Regions from separate parts of the Streptomyces sp. NPDC007983 genome, predicted to be linked through region 2. Evidence: riboswitches for the same ligand, from Rfam matches in the RefSeq annotation. Region 2 holds a riboswitch; each other region holds the start of a gene.
What was found. A riboswitch is a leader RNA that binds a small molecule or an ion and turns the genes downstream of it on or off. The one in region 2 is predicted to bind thiamine pyrophosphate.
Positions count from the first base shown of each region.

Region 1: linked by a shared signal. The riboswitch ahead of ACFZCY_RS27165 (thiamine ABC transporter substrate-binding protein) and the one ahead of ACFZCY_RS25810 (cytosine permease) in region 2 are both predicted to bind thiamine pyrophosphate.
Region 3: linked by a shared signal. The riboswitch ahead of thiC (phosphomethylpyrimidine synthase ThiC) and the one ahead of ACFZCY_RS25810 (cytosine permease) in region 2 are both predicted to bind thiamine pyrophosphate.

Region 1 covers NZ_JBIBJI010000009.1:125,823-131,114, reverse strand. The annotation lists gene frr (ribosome recycling factor) at 1-238, shown strand, start outside; gene ACFZCY_RS27175 (phosphatidate cytidylyltransferase) at 238-1,413, shown strand; gene rlmN (23S rRNA (adenine(2503)-C(2))-methyltransferase RlmN) at 1,498-2,604, shown strand; TPP riboswitch at 2,670-2,773, shown strand; gene ACFZCY_RS27165 (thiamine ABC transporter substrate-binding protein) at 2,768-3,841, shown strand; gene ACFZCY_RS27160 (ABC transporter permease subunit) at 3,895-5,292, shown strand, end outside.
Region 2 covers NZ_JBIBJI010000008.1:283,134-288,425, forward strand. The annotation lists gene ACFZCY_RS25800 (dihydroxy-acid dehydratase) at 1-738, shown strand, start outside; gene ACFZCY_RS25805 (triphosphoribosyl-dephospho-CoA synthase) at 809-1,696, shown strand; TPP riboswitch at 1,710-1,805, shown strand; gene ACFZCY_RS25810 (cytosine permease) at 1,788-3,203, shown strand; gene ACFZCY_RS25815 (amino acid permease) at 3,321-4,943, shown strand; gene ACFZCY_RS25820 (serine hydrolase) at 5,049-5,292, shown strand, end outside.
Region 3 covers NZ_JBIBJI010000001.1:563,938-569,229, reverse strand. The annotation lists gene ACFZCY_RS02685 (SsgA family sporulation/cell division regulator) at 17-451, shown strand; gene ACFZCY_RS02680 (YibE/F family protein) at 458-1,945, opposite strand; TPP riboswitch at 2,015-2,131, shown strand; gene thiC (phosphomethylpyrimidine synthase ThiC) at 2,124-3,887, shown strand; gene ACFZCY_RS02670 (TIGR03086 family metal-binding protein) at 4,004-4,531, shown strand; gene ACFZCY_RS02665 (hypothetical protein) at 4,528-5,292, opposite strand, start outside.

The DNA of each region.
Region 1 (5,292 bases), on a different contig from region 2:
GCAGCGCCGCAAGGAGTTCATCAAGGTCGCCAAGGGCAAGGGCGAGGACGCGAAGATCTCGATCCGCAGCATCCGGCGCAAGGCCAAGGAGTCGATCGACAAGCTGATCAAGGACGGCGAGGTCGGCGAGGACGAGGGCCGGCGTGCGGAGAAGGAGCTCGACGACCTCACCGCGAAGTACGTCGCGCAGGTGGATGAGCTGCTCAAGCACAAGGAAGCCGAGCTGCTCGAGGTCTGATGAACGACTCTTCCTGGGGGGCCCCACCACGCGCCGGACTCTGGGGACCGACTGATCAGGGCACCTCCCCCGGCTACGGCTGGGAGGTGCCCCCTTCTTCGGCGGGTCCCGCGCACGAGGTGGCCGAAGCGGCGCAGACTCGCCCCATGCCCACCGTGCCGCACGCAGGCGGCGACCCCGGCGACGCCGCCGGCCGTGACCGGGGGGCCGCCCGGCCGGGCGGCCCCTTGTTCCGCGATGAGCAGGAGCCGCGGCCCGGACCCCGGCAGCCCCCCGGGCAGCCGCCGGCACCCCCCGCTTCCGGCCCCGAGTCCGCGGGCAGCGCGCCCGGCGGTGGCGGCGATCAGGGTGCGAAGAAGAAGAGCGCGGGCCGCGATCTGCGGGCCGCGATAGGCGTGGGCGTCGGGCTGGGCGTGATCATCATCGCCTCGCTCTTCATCTACAAGCCGGTGTTCATCGGCGTGATAGCGGTCGCCGTGGTCGTCGGGCTGTGGGAGCTGACCTCCCGGCTGGCCGAGCGGAAGGACATCCGGGTCCCCCTGGTGCCGCTCGCCGTCGGCGGCGTCGCCATGGTCGTCGCGGGCTATGTGCGCGGGGCGCAGGGCGCATGGGTGGCGGTGTCGCTCACGGCGCTCGCCGTGCTCGTGTGGCGGATGACCGAGCCACCCGACAACTACCTCAGAGATGTCACCGCGGGCGTCTTCGCCGCCTTCTACGTGCCGTTCCTCGCCACCTTCGTGGCGCTCATACTGGCCGCGCCCGACGGCGCGCAGCGGGTGCTGACCTTCCTGCTGCTGACGGTGGTCAGCGACACCGGCGCGTACGCGGTCGGCTGGCGTTTCGGCAAGCATCCGCTCGCGCCTCGCATCAGCCCCGGCAAGACCCGCGAGGGGCTGCTGGGCGCGGTGGCGTTCGCGATGGTCGTGGGGGCGCTGTGCATGCAGTACCTCATCGAGGGCGGCGTGTGGTGGCAGGGGCTGCTGCTCGGCCTGGCCGTCGCGGTCAGCGCGACCCTGGGGGACCTCGGCGAGTCCATGATCAAGCGTGACCTCGGCATCAAGGACATGGGCAAGCTGCTGCCCGGCCACGGCGGGATCATGGACCGGCTCGACTCGCTGCTGCCCACCGCCCCCGTGGTGTGGCTGCTGCTGGTGATCTTCGTGGGCGGCGGCTGACCCCCGTACGGCATCGCTGCCGCTCAAGGCCCCGCACCGCCCGTGGCGCGGGGCCTTCCGCATGTCTGCGACACTGGTACGGCCATGCCTAAGCCCGGAGAACTCACTTTCGCCGTGCCGCGTGGGGCCAAGAAGCCCCCGCGGCACCTCGCCGACCTCACGCCCGCCGAGCGCCGCGAGGCCGTCGCCGCCCTCGGGGAGAAGCCCTTCCGGGCCGGTCAGGTGTCGCGTCACTACTTCGCCCGCTACACCGACGACCCCGCCCAGTGGACCGACGTACCGGCCGCCGCGCGCGAGAAGCTCGCGGCCGAGCTGCTGCCGGACCTCATGAGCGTGGTGCGGCACATCAGCTGCGACGACGACACCACCCGCAAGACCCTGTGGCGGCTCTTCGACGGCACGCTCGTCGAGTCCGTGCTGATGCGCTACCCGGACCGGGTCACCATGTGCATCAGCTCCCAGGCGGGCTGCGGCATGAACTGCCCGTTCTGCGCCACCGGCCAGGCGGGTCTGGACCGCAATCTGTCCACCGCCGAGATCGTGCACCAGATCGTCGACGGCATGCGCGCGCTGCGCGATGGCGAGATCCCGGGAGGCCCGGCCCGGCTGTCCAACATCGTCTTCATGGGCATGGGCGAGCCGCTGGCCAACTACAACCGGGTCATCGGCGCCATCCGGCGGCTCACCGACCCCGAGCCGGACGGCCTGGGCCTGTCCCAGCGCGGGATCACCGTCTCGACCGTGGGGCTGGTCCCGGCGATGCTGCGGTTCGCCGACGAGGGCTTCAAATGCCGGCTCGCGGTGTCCCTGCACGCGCCCGACGACGAGCTGCGCGACACCCTCGTCCCGGTCAACACCCGCTGGAAGGTGCGCGAGGTCCTGGACGCGGCGTGGGAGTACGCGGAGAAGTCGGGCCGCCGGATCTCCATCGAGTACGCCCTGATCAAGGACATCAACGACCAGGCGTGGCGCGCCGATCTGCTCGGCAGGCTGCTCAAGGGCCATCGGGTGCACGTCAACCTCATCCCGCTCAACCCGACGCCCGGCTCCAAGTGGACGGCGTCCCGGCCCGAGGACGAGAAGGCGTTCGTGGCGGCCCTGGAGGCGCACGGGGTGCCGGTGACCGTCCGGGACACCCGGGGGCAGGAGATCGACGGGGCGTGCGGCCAGCTGGCGGCCACGGAGCGCTGACCACCGGCTGATACGGTGCCTTCGCACCACCGTCGTACAACCATCCAGCGACGACGCACAAATGAACATTCCGACAGGGGAGCGCGACAGCGCTGAGAGTGCGGCCCGGCCGCAGACCCTCCAACCTGATCCGGGTCATACCGGCGTAGGGAGTCAGCCCAGCATGAACAGCCATCTTCGGCGTGCCGTCACCGCCGCCCTCGTGGCCTCCCTCGGCGCCGGCGTCCTCGCGGGCTGCGGTGGGGGCGCGGCGGACGGCAAGGACTCCAAGATCGTCACCCTGGTCTCGCACGACTCGTTCGCGGCGTCCAAGGCGGTCCTCAAGGAGTTCACGCGCAAGACCGGCTACAAGGTGCGGGTGCAGGCCGGTGGTGACGCGGGGGCCGCTGTCAACCAGGCGATCCTGTCCAAGGGCCATCCGCAGGGCGATGTGTTCTTCGGCGTGGACAACACCCTCCTCTCCCGCGCGCTGGACAACGACCTGTTCACGCCGTACGAGGCGAAGGGGCTGGACAAGGTCCCCGCGGCCTTCCAGCCCGACCGGGCGAAGCACCGCGTCACACCGGTCGACTACGGCGACATCTGCGTCAACTACGACCGCGCCTACTTCGAGCGCGAGAAGCTCGCGCCGCCCAGGACGTTCGCCGACCTGACCAAGCCCGCGTACAAGAACCTGCTGGTCACCGAGAACGCCGCCACCTCGTCCCCCGGCCTCGCCTTCCTGCTCGGCACCGCCGCCCGCTACGGCGACCACGGCTGGCGGGACTACTGGAAGAAGCTGCGGGCCAACGGCGTCGAGGTGGTCGACGGCTGGGAGCAGGCGTACTACGACCGCTTCTCCGGCTCGGCGGGCGGCGCCAAGGGGGACAAGCCGCTCGTCGTCTCGTACGCCTCCAGCCCGCCCGCCGAGGTGGCGGACGCGAAGTCGAAGCCCGTCAAGGCCCCGACCGGGGTGGCGGACGGCACCTGCTTCCGGCAGACGGAGTTCGCCGGGCTGCTGAAGGGCGGGGGCAACACCAAGGGCGGCAAGGCGCTGCTGGACTTCCTGCTGACCAAGCGCTTCCAGGAGGACGTACCGCTGAACATGTACGTCAATCCGGTGCGCGAGGACGCCAAGCTGCCGGAGGTCTTCACCCGGTACGGGGTCAAGGTCGCCGACTCGGCCACCCTGCCGCCGCGGAAGATCGCCGAGAACCGTGAGCCGTGGGTCAAGGCATGGTCCTCGCTCGTTCTGTAAAGCCCGCGGCCGGCCGCGGCGGGCCGCGCGGCGCCGCCCTGCGGCTCGCCCTGATGGCCGTGCCGCTCGCCTTCTTCGCCGTCTTCTTCGCGTATCCGGTGGCCGCGATCGTCACCCGCGGGCTGCGCGTCGACGGCCGGTGGCGGCTCGGGCGGATACCCGAGGTGCTGGGCGACCCGTCCGTCCTGCACACCCTGTGGTTCACCGGCTGGCAGGCGGCCGCCTCGACCGGGCTGACGCTGGCGGTCGCGCTGCCCGGGGCGTACGTCTTCGCCCGCTTCGCCTTCCCCGGCAAGGGGCTGCTGCGCGCCGTGGTGACCGTGCCGTTCGTGCTGCCGACCGTGGTCGCCGGATCGGCGTTCCTGGGGCTGCTCGGGCGCGGCGGGCTGCTGGACGAGCTGTGGGGGATACGGCTCGACACCAGCGTCTGGGCGATCCTGCTGGCCCATGTCTTCTTCAACTACGCGGTGGTGGTCCGCACCGTCGGCGGGCTGTGGGCGCAGCTCGACCCGCGTCAGGAGGAGGCCGCCCGGGTGCTCGGCGCGAGCCGCCTCGCCGCCTGGCGCCGGGTCACCCTGCCCGCGCTGGGCCCCGCGGTGGCCGCCGCCGCGCTGATGGTCTTCCTGTTCACGTTCACCTCCTTCGGCGTGATCCAGATCCTGGGCGGCCCGCGCTACGCCACCCTGGAGGTGGCCATCTACCGGGAGACCGCGCAGCTGCTCGACCTGCCGACGGCTGCGGTGCTGACACTCGTCCAGTTCGCGTCGGTCGCGGCCGTCCTCGCCCTGCACGCCTGGACCGTACGCCGCCGGGAGGGCGCCCTGCGGCTCGTCGACGCCGCCCGGACCGCGCGCCGCCCGCAGGGCCCGGCGCAGTGGGGGCTGCTCGCGGGGGTGCTGGCCGTCGTCGCGCTGCTGATCGTGCTGCCGCTCGTGGTGCTGGTGGAACGCTCGCTCCACGGGGCGGACGGCTACGGATTCACGTACTACCGGGCGCTCGCATCCGCGGCCGACAGCGGCGGCACCTTCTTCGTGGCCCCCGTGGACGCCATCGGCAACTCTCTCCAGTACGCGGCCGTCGCCACCGTTTTCGCCCTCCTCGTGGGCGGACTGGCCGCCGCCGCGCTGACCCGGAGGGCGGGGCGCTTGGTGCGCGGGTTCGACGCGTTGCTGATGCTGCCGCTGGGCACCTCCGCCGTCACGGTGGGCTTCGGGTTCCTCATCGCGCTCGACGAACCCCCGCTGGACCTGCGCTCCTCCTGGCTCATCGTGCCGCTCGCCCAGGCCCTGGTGGGCGTGCCTTTCGTCGTGCGCACCCTGCTGCCCGTGCTGCGGGCCGTGGACCACCGGCTGCGGGAGGCCGCCGCCGTGCTCGGCGCGTCCCCGCTGCGCGCCTGGCGGGAGGTGGACCTTCCGCTGGTGGGGCGGGCGCTGGCGGTCGCGGCGGGTTTC
Region 2 (5,292 bases):
GCCGTCCTCGGCCAGATCAGGGACCACCTGGAACCGGCCGTCACCATCACCGGCGGCCCCCTCACCGAGCAGCTGTCCGGTCTGCCCAGCGCCGACCTCACCGTCATCCGCACCGCTGAGGAGCCGATCGCCCACCACGCCGGGCTCGCCGTGCTCCGCGGCAACCTCTGCCCCGACGGAGCCGTCATCAAGCCGGCCGCCGCGACCCCGGAGCTGCTGCGCCACCGGGGCCGCGCCGTGGTGTTCGACGGGATCGAGGACTTCCGTACCCGCATCGACGACCCGGACCTGGAGGTCGACGCGTCCGATGTGCTGGTCCTGCGCGGCTGCGGACCGCGCGGCTACCCCGGCATGCCCGAGGTGGGCAACATGCCACTGCCGCCCGCGGTGCTGCGCGCCGGAGTGCGGGACATGGTGCGGATCAGCGACGCCCGCATGAGCGGAACCGCCTTCGGCACCGTCGTCCTGCACATCGCGCCCGAATCGGCGGCGGGCGGCCCGCTGGGCCTGGTGCGGACCGGCGACTGGGTCGAACTGGACGTCGAGCGGCGGCTCTTGCGGCTGGACGTACCGGACGAGGAACTCGCCGCACGGCAGCCCGTGACCGCCGCCGCGCCACCGGCCACCGGCGGATGGGAGCAGATCTACCGCGACCACGTCGAACAGGCCGACCGCGGCGCCGGACTGGACTTCCTCGCGGGCACCCGCGGATCCTTCGTGGCCAGGGAATCGCACTGACGGGCCCGCACACAGCGGAATCACAGGAAGGGCCCAGGCCCGGGAAAGGTTCGCCCCCTACCCTCCGGGCATGCCCACGACGCGTTCCATGGACGAGGCACTGGCGCGGACCGCCGTACGAGCCCTGATCTCCCAGGCGGAGCTGACCCCCAAACCGGGCCTCGCGGACACCCGCGACCTCCAGGCCCGCGCCACCGGCACCGATCTGCTCGCGCTGCGCTGGTCGGCCAAGGCGCTGGCCCCCGGGTTCACGGCCATGGCCGCCGCCGCCCGCCGCCCCGGCGAGCCGACCCGGGCGCTCCGCGAGGAGCTGGGCGCCATCGGCCGCTGCGCCGAGTGGACCATGGCGCGGGCCGGCGGCGGCCCGGCCACCGGCCGTCCGCACCACGGGGCGCTGTGGGTGCTGGGGCTGCTGGTCGCGGCCGCCGCCCTGCAGCCCGGCGCAGCCCCCCGGGAGCTGACCGCCACCGCCCGGCAGCTCGCGACCCACGCCGACCGTGGCGCCCCGCGCAGGCCCTCGGCGGGGTCGCAGGTCTCCGCCACCTACGGGGCGGCGGGCGCGCGCGGCGAGGCGCGGGCCGCCTTCCCGCACGTACGCCGCGCCCTGGACGCCCTGTCGGCGGCGCGCGCAGCGGGCGCCACCGAGACCCAGGCCCGCCTCGACGCGCTGCTCACCGTGATGAGCACCCTCCAGGACACCGGCCCGCTGTACCAGGCGGGGCCGCCCGCCCTCCGGAGGGTGCAGGACGGGGCGCGCGGTGTGCTGGAGGCGGGCGGCACCGCGACGGCCCCGGGCGCCGCCGCCCTCGCCGCCTTCGACGCCGAGCTGCGCGAGACGGGCGTCGCGCCCCGGGGAAGCGCCGCGCTGCTGGCCGGGGCGCTGTTCTTCGACACGCTCCCGGCCGCGGCCCGGCCCCTGGATCGCCCCCGGGGCCGGGACCACGGGGCGAGGGGTTAGCCTTAAGGGCGCTCCACCGGACACGGGGTGCCCCCACGCGGGGGCTGAGATCACACCCGTCGAACCTGAACCAGTTAATACTGGCGGAGGGATGTCATCGATGCCACGGCCGCATGCTGCCACCGATCCGGCGTTCACCGGCGCGGAATCCGTCTTCGACGGGCGGATGCCCACCGCGCCCGGGGATCTGCGCGTCGAGGCGCGCGGGATCGCGCCGGTGCCGGAAAGCCACCGCTACGGCGGGCCGGGGCGCCTGTTCACCGTGTGGTTCGCCCCGAACCTGACCATGACCGGCGTGTTCACCGGCACCGTCGGCATCTCTCTCGGCCTGGACTTCGCCACCGCGCTGGCCGCCGTCGTCCTGGGCACCCTCATCGGCGCCGTACCCACCGCGTATCTGGGCACGTGGGGCAGCCGGACCGGGGCCGGGCAGCTGCCCCTGGCGCGGTTGGCGTTCGGCCGGGGCGTGGCGGTGCCCGGCGTCCTGCAGTGGCTGTCCTCGGTCGCCTGGGACGCGCTCATCGGCCTGTTCGGCGGTGACGCGCTGGCCCGGCTGTGCGGGCTGCCGTTCTGGCTGGGGGTGCTGCTCATGATGGCCGCCCAGGGGGCGCTCGGGGTGCTGGGCTACGAGGCCATCCACCGGATGCAGAAGCTGATGACCTTCGTCCTCGCCGCCGCCTTCGCCACCCTGGCCATCCGGCTGCTCGACGGCGTCCACCCCGCCGCCACCGGGTCGGCCCACGGCGCCGACCGCGTCGGCGCGTTCGTCCTGACCAGCACGATCGCCCTGAGCCTGGCGCTGTCGTGGGCGCCGTACGCCAGCGACTTCAGCCGCTATCTGCCTCGCGCCACCTCCCTGCCCCGCATGTTCTGGTGCACCCTGCTCGGCGTCACCGTGTCCTTCGTGGCCGTGCAGGCGCTCGGGCTGTGGGGGGCCTCCGTCTTCACCGACCAGACCGCCCGCGGCGTCGACGCGGCCCTGGGCGGAGGGGCGCTCGGCGCGTTCGGACTGCTGGCCGTGGCGCTCGCCGCGCTGTGCAGCAACGCCATGAACGACTACAGCGGCTCCCTGGCCCTGCAGACCGCCGGTGTCCGCATCCCCCGGCCGCTGGCCGCGGCCCTCGCCGCCGCGCTCGGCTTCCCTCTGGTGCTGTGGATGCACGCCGCCGACACCACCGCCCGCTTCCAGAACGTGCTGCTGTTCGTCGGCTACTGGATCCCCGGCTTCGTCGCCGTCGTGGCCGTCGACTGGTTCGCCCGCGCCCGGGCCCGGGGCGGTGCGCCGGTCGACCTGGCCGCCGAGAGCGCCCGCCCGCAGCCGTGGTGGCCCGCGCTCCTGGCGTTCGGCGCCGCCTTCGCCGCCGCGGTGCCGTTCATGGACACCAGCCTGTACACGGGCCCGGTGGCCGCCGCGCTGCACGGCGCCGACCTCGCCTACTACGCCGCCTTCCTCGTGGCGCTCATCGTCTACGTCCCGCTCAGGGCCCGGCGCGGCGCGGCTCGGTGAGGCACGGCCGCTCGCGGCCGTATCCGCACGTCACACGGCATCCGGCGACCAGGCACGGCGGCAGGCGTGGCACCCTGGCTCCTGTTGAATTCCGCACCACCCGAGGAGACGTGCCACGTGCCGCAGAACCAGTCGGTGGAGTCCATCGCCGCCCCGGCGGTGCTCGCCGAGGAACGCAGACTCCACAAGGACCTCGGTTTCTGGGGCCTGACCGCGATCGGGTTCTCCAACATCCTGGGATCCGGCTGGCTGTTCGCGGCCCTGTACGCCGCCCAGACGGCCGGGCCCGCCGCGCTGCTGTCCTGGATCGCGGCGGGGGTGCTGTGCGCCCTGATCGCCCTGGTCATGGTGGAGCTGGGCGCCACCCGACCGGAGGGCGGAGGCACCGTGCGGTGGCCGCTGTACGCCAGCGGGCGGCTGGTCGGCACGATGGTCGGCTGGTCGGTCGTGCTGTCCGTCGGCGGTACGGCCGCGGAGATCAGCGCGATCATGCAGTACGCCGCGCACTATCTGCCGTGGCTCTACGACGGCGGCAGGCTCACCCTGCCGGGTCTCGGCGTGGCCGTCGGGCTGAGCGTCGTCCTCACCGCGCTCAACTGGTTCGCCGTGCGGATATTCGCCCGGCTCAACAACCTGGTGTCGGTGTTCAAGGTCGTCGTCCCCCTCGTCACCGTCGCCGCGCTGTTCCTGTCGGGCACCCACTCCGGGCGCCTCACCGAACACGGCGGCTTCGCCCCGTACGGTTACGTGGCCTGCCTGACCGCCCTCGCCGGCGGCGGCATCGTGTACTCCGTCAACGGGTTCCAGGCCCCGCTGGACTTCTCCGGCGAGGCCCGCAATCCGCGGCGTACCGTACCGGCCGCGGTGCTCACCGGCATCGGCCTCGCCGTGCTGGTCTACCTCGGGCTCCAGCTGGCCTTCCTGTACACGGTGCCGGACTCCGCGCTGGCCAACGGCTGGCAGGGGGTCAACTTCGAGTCGCCGTTCGGCCAGCTCGCCCTCATCCTCAATCTGCACTGGCTGGCCACGCTGCTGTACGCGGACGCCGTGATCTCCCCGGGCGGTTCCGCCTACGTCGGGGTGGCGATCAACGCCCGGCACACCTACGCCCTGGCCAAGAACGGCCTGCTGCCGCGCTTCTTCATGCGCATCGACCCCCGCTCGGGCACGGCACGCCGGGCGTTGCTGCTCAACCTCGCGGTCATCGTCATCTTCATGCTGCCGTTCGGTGGCTGGCAGGACATCGTGAGCGTGATGGGCGACATGTATCTGCTCATCTACGCCGCCTCGGCGGTGGCCGTCGCGGTGTTCCGGGCACACGACCGGGAGCGGGGAGTGTCCCGGGCGGACGGGCAGGTGCCGGGGGTGCGCTGGATCGCGCCCCTCAGCTTCGTCGTGGCCAGCGAGTTCGTGTTCTGGTCCGGCTGGCACGACCTGCGGCTCGCCCTGCCCCTCGTCCTGGCCGCGGTGCCGCTGTTCCTGCTCCAGCGGCGTGGCACCGACGGGCTTCCCGCCCTCGGCGAGCTGCGGCACGGCGCCTGGCTGGTCTTCCACCTGGCCGCGCTGACCCTGCTGTCGTGGCTGGGCACCTTCGGCGGTTCCGGCCGCCTTCCGGCGCCGTACGACACGATCGCGGTGGGCGCCCTCGCGTTCGGCGTGTTCGCGTGGGCGGTGCGCTCGGGCGCCGCGCACCTCAGGACGGGACCGGCCGACGCGGCGCCCACGGCCCCACCGGTCTGAGCACCCGCTGCCCGGAAAACCCCTGGCGCAGCGCTGCTCCTTTCGCCGATGATCGAAAGCCCACCGGCCGTGCACGACTCACCGTATACGGAGGATCGAGACGCGATGAGTGCTCGGAGTGCTCGCCCCCTGCCCGAGAGCGCACCCGCCGCGAAGGGAGTGGACGCCCGGGGCGTCGGCGCGTTCCTCGACGCGCTGGAGTCGGCGCCCGGCCTCGAGCCGCACAGCCTGATGATCGTGCGCCACGGACATGTGGTCGCCTCCGGCTGGTGGGCGCCGTACACCGCGGACCGGCCGCATCTGCTCTACTCCATCAGCAAGAGCTTCACCTCCACGGCGGCCGGATTCG
Region 3 (5,292 bases), on a different contig from region 2:
GCGAACGATGCGTGACATGCGTGACACAGTCCAGGCGGAAGTGACGATGACCTTTCTGGTCTCGCAGGAACTGTCCTTCCGGATCCCGGTCGAGCTGTCGTACGACAGCGGCGACCCCTACGCGGTCGAGATCACCTTCCACTTGCCCGGCGACGCGCCGGTGAGCTGGGCCTTCGCCCGTGAGCTGCTGCTGGACGGGCTCAGCAAACCCTCCGGCGAGGGCGATGTGCGGATCGCGCCGGCCGCGCCCGAAGGGCTCTCGGACGTGTTCATCAGACTGCAGGTGGGGTCCGAGAGAGCGCTGTTCCGGGCCGGGGCGGCGCCGCTGGTGGCCTTCCTGGACCGTACGGACCGGCTCGTCCCGTTCGGCGAGGAGCCCGCGGCCTGCGATCCGGTCGGCGACCTCGACGCCGAACTGGACCGCATCCTGGCCGAGGACCGCTTCGCGTAGCGCCGGTCAGCGTGCGCGCGCCCGGCGGCGCCGCCCGCGCCCCCGTCCGCCCCCGCTCGCCGCCCCCTTGTTCGCAGCGTTCCCGCTCGCCGCACTCCCGCCCGCCGCACTCCCGCTCGGCGCGCCCCCGCCCGCCCCGCCGCCGTCCGGCGCGTGGTCCGCGGAGACCACCAGCACGGCCAGCGCCGTGGTCACCGGCACCGAGGCGACCAGCCCGATGCTGCCCACCAGCGTGCGGACGATCTCCTCCGCGACGATCTCGCTCGTGGCCACCGTTCCCACCCCGCTGTCCGCGATCGAGAAGAGGAGCAGCAGCGGAAGCGAGGCGCCCGCGTACGCCAGCACCAGGGTGTTCACGACGGACGCGATGTGGTCCCGCCCGATGCGCATCGCGGCCGCGTAGAGCTTGCGGCGGCTCGTCGTGGGGTCCGCCTCCCGCAGCTCCCACACCGCCGAGGTCTGGGTGACCGTCACATCGTCCAGCACCCCCAGCGAACCGATGATCACCCCTGCCAGCAGCAGTCCCTTGATCTCGATGCCCGGATAGAGGCCGTGCACCAGACCGGTCTGGTCGTCGGTGTTGCCGGTCAGCGCCGCCCAGCCGATGAACAGCGAGCCGAGCACCCCGATCAGCAGCAGCGAGACCAGGGTGCCGAGCACGGCGACCGAGGTCCGGGCGCTCAGCCCATGGCACATGTAGAGCGCGAGCAGCATGATCGCGCTGCCCCCGATGACCGCGACCACCAGCGGATTGGAGCCCTGCAGTATCGCCGGGAGGATGAACAGCGTCAGCACCCCGAAGCTGATGGCCAGCGCCACCAGCGCGAAGACGCCGCGCAGCCGGCCGACGGCCACGACCACGAGCGCGAACAGCCCGGCGAGCAGCGCCATCGGGAACGAGCGGTCCACGTCCGAGACCGAGTACTGGAGGTTCTTCGGCGCCTTGGGCGCGTAACTCAGCTTCAGCTCCTGCCCGGCGCTGAACTTCCGTGAGGCGTTCGGCTGGACGATCTCGGGGAACGTACGGCCCTTGTCCTTGCCCGAGGTGACCTCGATGGTGGCCCGCTCGCAGACGCTCTTCCCGCCGCCGGTGGCCCCGCCGCCGCTTCCGCCGGTCGCGCCGCCGCCCGTCCCGCCGCCGGGCGCCGGGGCGCCGCCCTGCTGACCCGGCTCGGTGGGTGCCTGCGGCTGCGCGTTGACGTCGGCGCAGTCGACCTCCTCCACCTTCACCACCCGTCCGGCGGCCGTCTCCTGGTCGAAGCCGAGCCCGCTGCGGCCGTGCGTGGTGTGCTCGGGGCTGCCCGGCCACAGCGCGACCAGCCCGGCGAGGACGGCGACGGCGAAGGGGATGAGCACCACCGCGATGACCTTGCGGAGGCGTGCGGAGACGGGGGCGGCCGGGCCGTGCGCATGGGCATGGCTGTGGCCGTGGGAGTGGGCCTGGCCGGGCACGTGGGGCTGCTCGGGCGGATGGTCCTGCTGTGTCGCGGTCACCGTCGCATCATCGCAAGAGAGCGAGGCCCCCTGTTCAGGGATGCGGGGAAACCGTTAGCGTGGGGGCACCTTTGCAATCGCGGGAGCTCGGAGCACCGGGCTGAGAGGGCGCTGACGCGACAGCTGCGCCGACCGCTGAACCTGTTACCGGGTAATGCCGGCGTAGGGAGTGGGTCTCATGACTCAGCAGGATGCACACATGCGCGAAAACGCCGGCGATTTCGGCTGGCACAAGGGATATGTCACGGGTTCCCGCCCGGACATCCAGGTCCCGGTGCGTCGCGTGCACCTCACCAATGGCCAGGACGTGACGCTGTACGACACCTCCGGCCCGTACACCGACCCCCACATCGACACCGACGTCCGCCGTGGCCTCGCGCCGCTGCGGCAGAACTGGATCATCGCCCGCGGCGACACCGAGGAGTACTCCGGCCGCCCGGCCAGGCCGGAGGACGACGGGGTCAAACACACCTCGCCCCGCGGCGGCCTGCGCAACCTCGACGCGGTCTTCCCCGGACGGCCGCGCCAGCCCCGCCGGTCCCGTGACGGCGCCGCCGTCACCCAACTCGCGTACGCCCGCCGGGGCGAGGTCACCGCGGAGATGGAGTACGTGGCGCTCCGCGAGAACGTCTCCCCCGAGGTGGTCCGCGAGGAGATCGCGGCGGGCCGGGCCGTACTGCCCGCCAACGTCAACCACCCGGAGATCGAGCCGATGATCATCGGCAAGCGGTTCCTGGTGAAGGTCAACGCCAACATCGGCAACTCCGCCGTCACCTCGTCCATCGAGGAAGAGGTCGAGAAGATGACCTGGGCGACCCGCTGGGGCGCCGACACGGTCATGGACCTCTCGACCGGCCGCAACATCCACACCACCCGCGAGTGGGTGCTGCGCAACTCCCCGGTGCCGATCGGCACCGTGCCGCTCTACCAGGCGCTGGAGAAGGTCGACGGCAAGGCCGAGGAGCTGACCTGGGAGGTCTACAAGGACACCGTCATCGAACAGGCCGAGCAGGGCGTCGACTACATGACGGTGCACGCGGGCGTGCGGCTGCCGTACGTCCCCCTGACCGCCCGCCGCAAGACCGGCATCGTCTCCCGCGGCGGCTCGATCATGGCCGCCTGGTGCCTGGCCCACCATCAGGAGTCGTTCCTCTACACCCACTTCGAGGAGCTGTGCGAGATCCTCGCGGCGTACGACGTCACCTACTCGCTCGGTGACGGACTGCGCCCCGGATCCATCGCCGACGCCAACGACGAGGCCCAGTTCGCGGAGCTGCGCACGCTCGGCGAACTCAACCGGACCGCCAAGGAGCACGGCGTCCAGACCATGATCGAGGGACCGGGCCATGTCCCGATGCACAAGATCAAGGAGAACGTCGACCTCCAGCAGGAGATCTGCGAGGAGGCCCCCTTCTACACCCTGGGCCCCCTCACCACGGATGTCGCGCCCGCCTACGACCACATCACCTCGGGCATCGGCGCCGCGATGATCGCTTGGTGGGGCACGGCGATGCTCTGCTATGTCACCCCCAAGGAGCACCTGGGGCTGCCGGACCGCGACGACGTGAAGACCGGCGTGATCACCTACAAGATCGCCGCCCACGCCGCCGATCTGGCCAAGGGCCGCCCCGACGCCCAGGCCTGGGACGACGCGCTCTCCGACGCGCGCTTCGAGTTCCGCTGGGAGGACCAGTTCAACCTGGCCCTCGACCCGGACACGGCGCGCTCGTTCCACGACGAGACGCTTCCGGCGGAGCCCGCGAAGACGGCGCACTTCTGCTCCATGTGCGGGCCCAAGTTCTGCTCCATGAAGATCAGCCACGACATCCGGCGCGAGCACGGCGACGCGATGGACGAGGCGGAGGCGGAGGCCGGGATGGCGGAGAAGTCCCGCGAGTTCGCCGCCGCGGGCAACCGGGTCTATCTGCCGATCGCCGACTGACCCCGACCGGCCGGCCGGAGACCCGGGCCCGCCGCCGTGACCCCTCGTCGCGGCGGCGGGCCCGTGCTTGGGTGGGCTGTCACTGAAACACCCGTACGAGCCCTCCGGAGCAGCCCATGGACAACCTGCGCGCACTGCGTATCGCCAACGAAGCCTTCGCCGCACACCTTGACGGCATCGGGGACGACGAATGGGCGCTGGCCACTCCGTGCAGTGAGTGGACGGTGCGGGAGCTGGTGGGGCACGTCCTCCTGGGGCATGCGCATCTGGTGTCCGTCCTGACGGGCGGCCAGGTCACCCCCGGAGCCGGGGACACCTTCGCGGAGTGGGCCGCGCGGGCGGAGCGGGCCGCCGGGTTACCGGGGGTGGCCGAGCGGGCCGTGCGGAATCCGGTCGTCGGCGAGCTGAGCGGGGAGGCGGCGGTGCGGATCCGGTGGAGCGACGTCTATCTGCACGCCTGGGACCTGGCGCGGGCGCGGGGCGCGGAGTTCACGCCGGATCAGGAGCTGACCGAGGCGGCGCTGGAGTGGCTGGTCCCGGCGGGGCCGGGGCTCAGTGCCACGGGGGCGTTCGCGGCCGGCACCGACCCGGGGGCCGGGGCCGATCCGTTCACGCGGGTGCTGGCGCTCACCGGGAGGGGCTAGTCCGGTTGGTTCTCCGGGCCGCCGTACTCGGGGCTGGTGTAGTCCGGGCTGCTGTAGCGGGGGCGGGCCCTGGGGCCCTCGTCGTCGGTGCTGAAGCCCGGGCGGCTGTAACCGAGGTGGGGGGTGCGGCCCGCCGCCTCGGAGTGCCCGGGGACGTAGGCCGAGGACGAACGCGTCGGCGCGGTCCAGGGCGCGGGGGCCGACGGGTTGCTCAGCGCCTCGCGCAGAAAGGGCAGCACGCCCCGCTCCAACAGGGCCTGCCGCCATGCCTCTCTGGCGCGGTCCACCTCTTCCAGCTGCTCGGCCAGGGCCTCGCCGCGGATCGCGCTGGAGCCGTTGCGCAGGGCGGTGATGAGGAGGCCGACGGCGGCGAGCAGGATGCCCGCGGCGGTGAGCGTGGCGAAGAACCAGCCCGCGGTGATCATCGGCTGGGCGATGGAGGGGGCGGGATCCAGGACGTGCAGCACATAACCGACGAGCAGGAAGATGATCGCGGCGGTCCCGGCGAGCACCGGGGCCAGGACGGCGAGCATGGGGACCAGCCCCGCGCCGGAGGCGTCCAGGACGGCGCCGGTGAGCCCGGCGGAGTGCGCGTGCTCGCCGTCGTCCTCCGGGCCCTGGGCCATCGGCCTCGGTGGGGCGGGCTCGCGCAGCTTGGTGCGGGCGAGGACGTAATCCTGGTATTCGGCGGCCGCGCACGCGGTGATGGCGGCCGAGGCGCTGAGCGCCATGGTGCGCAGCTGCTCGGCGGTGAGCCGCTG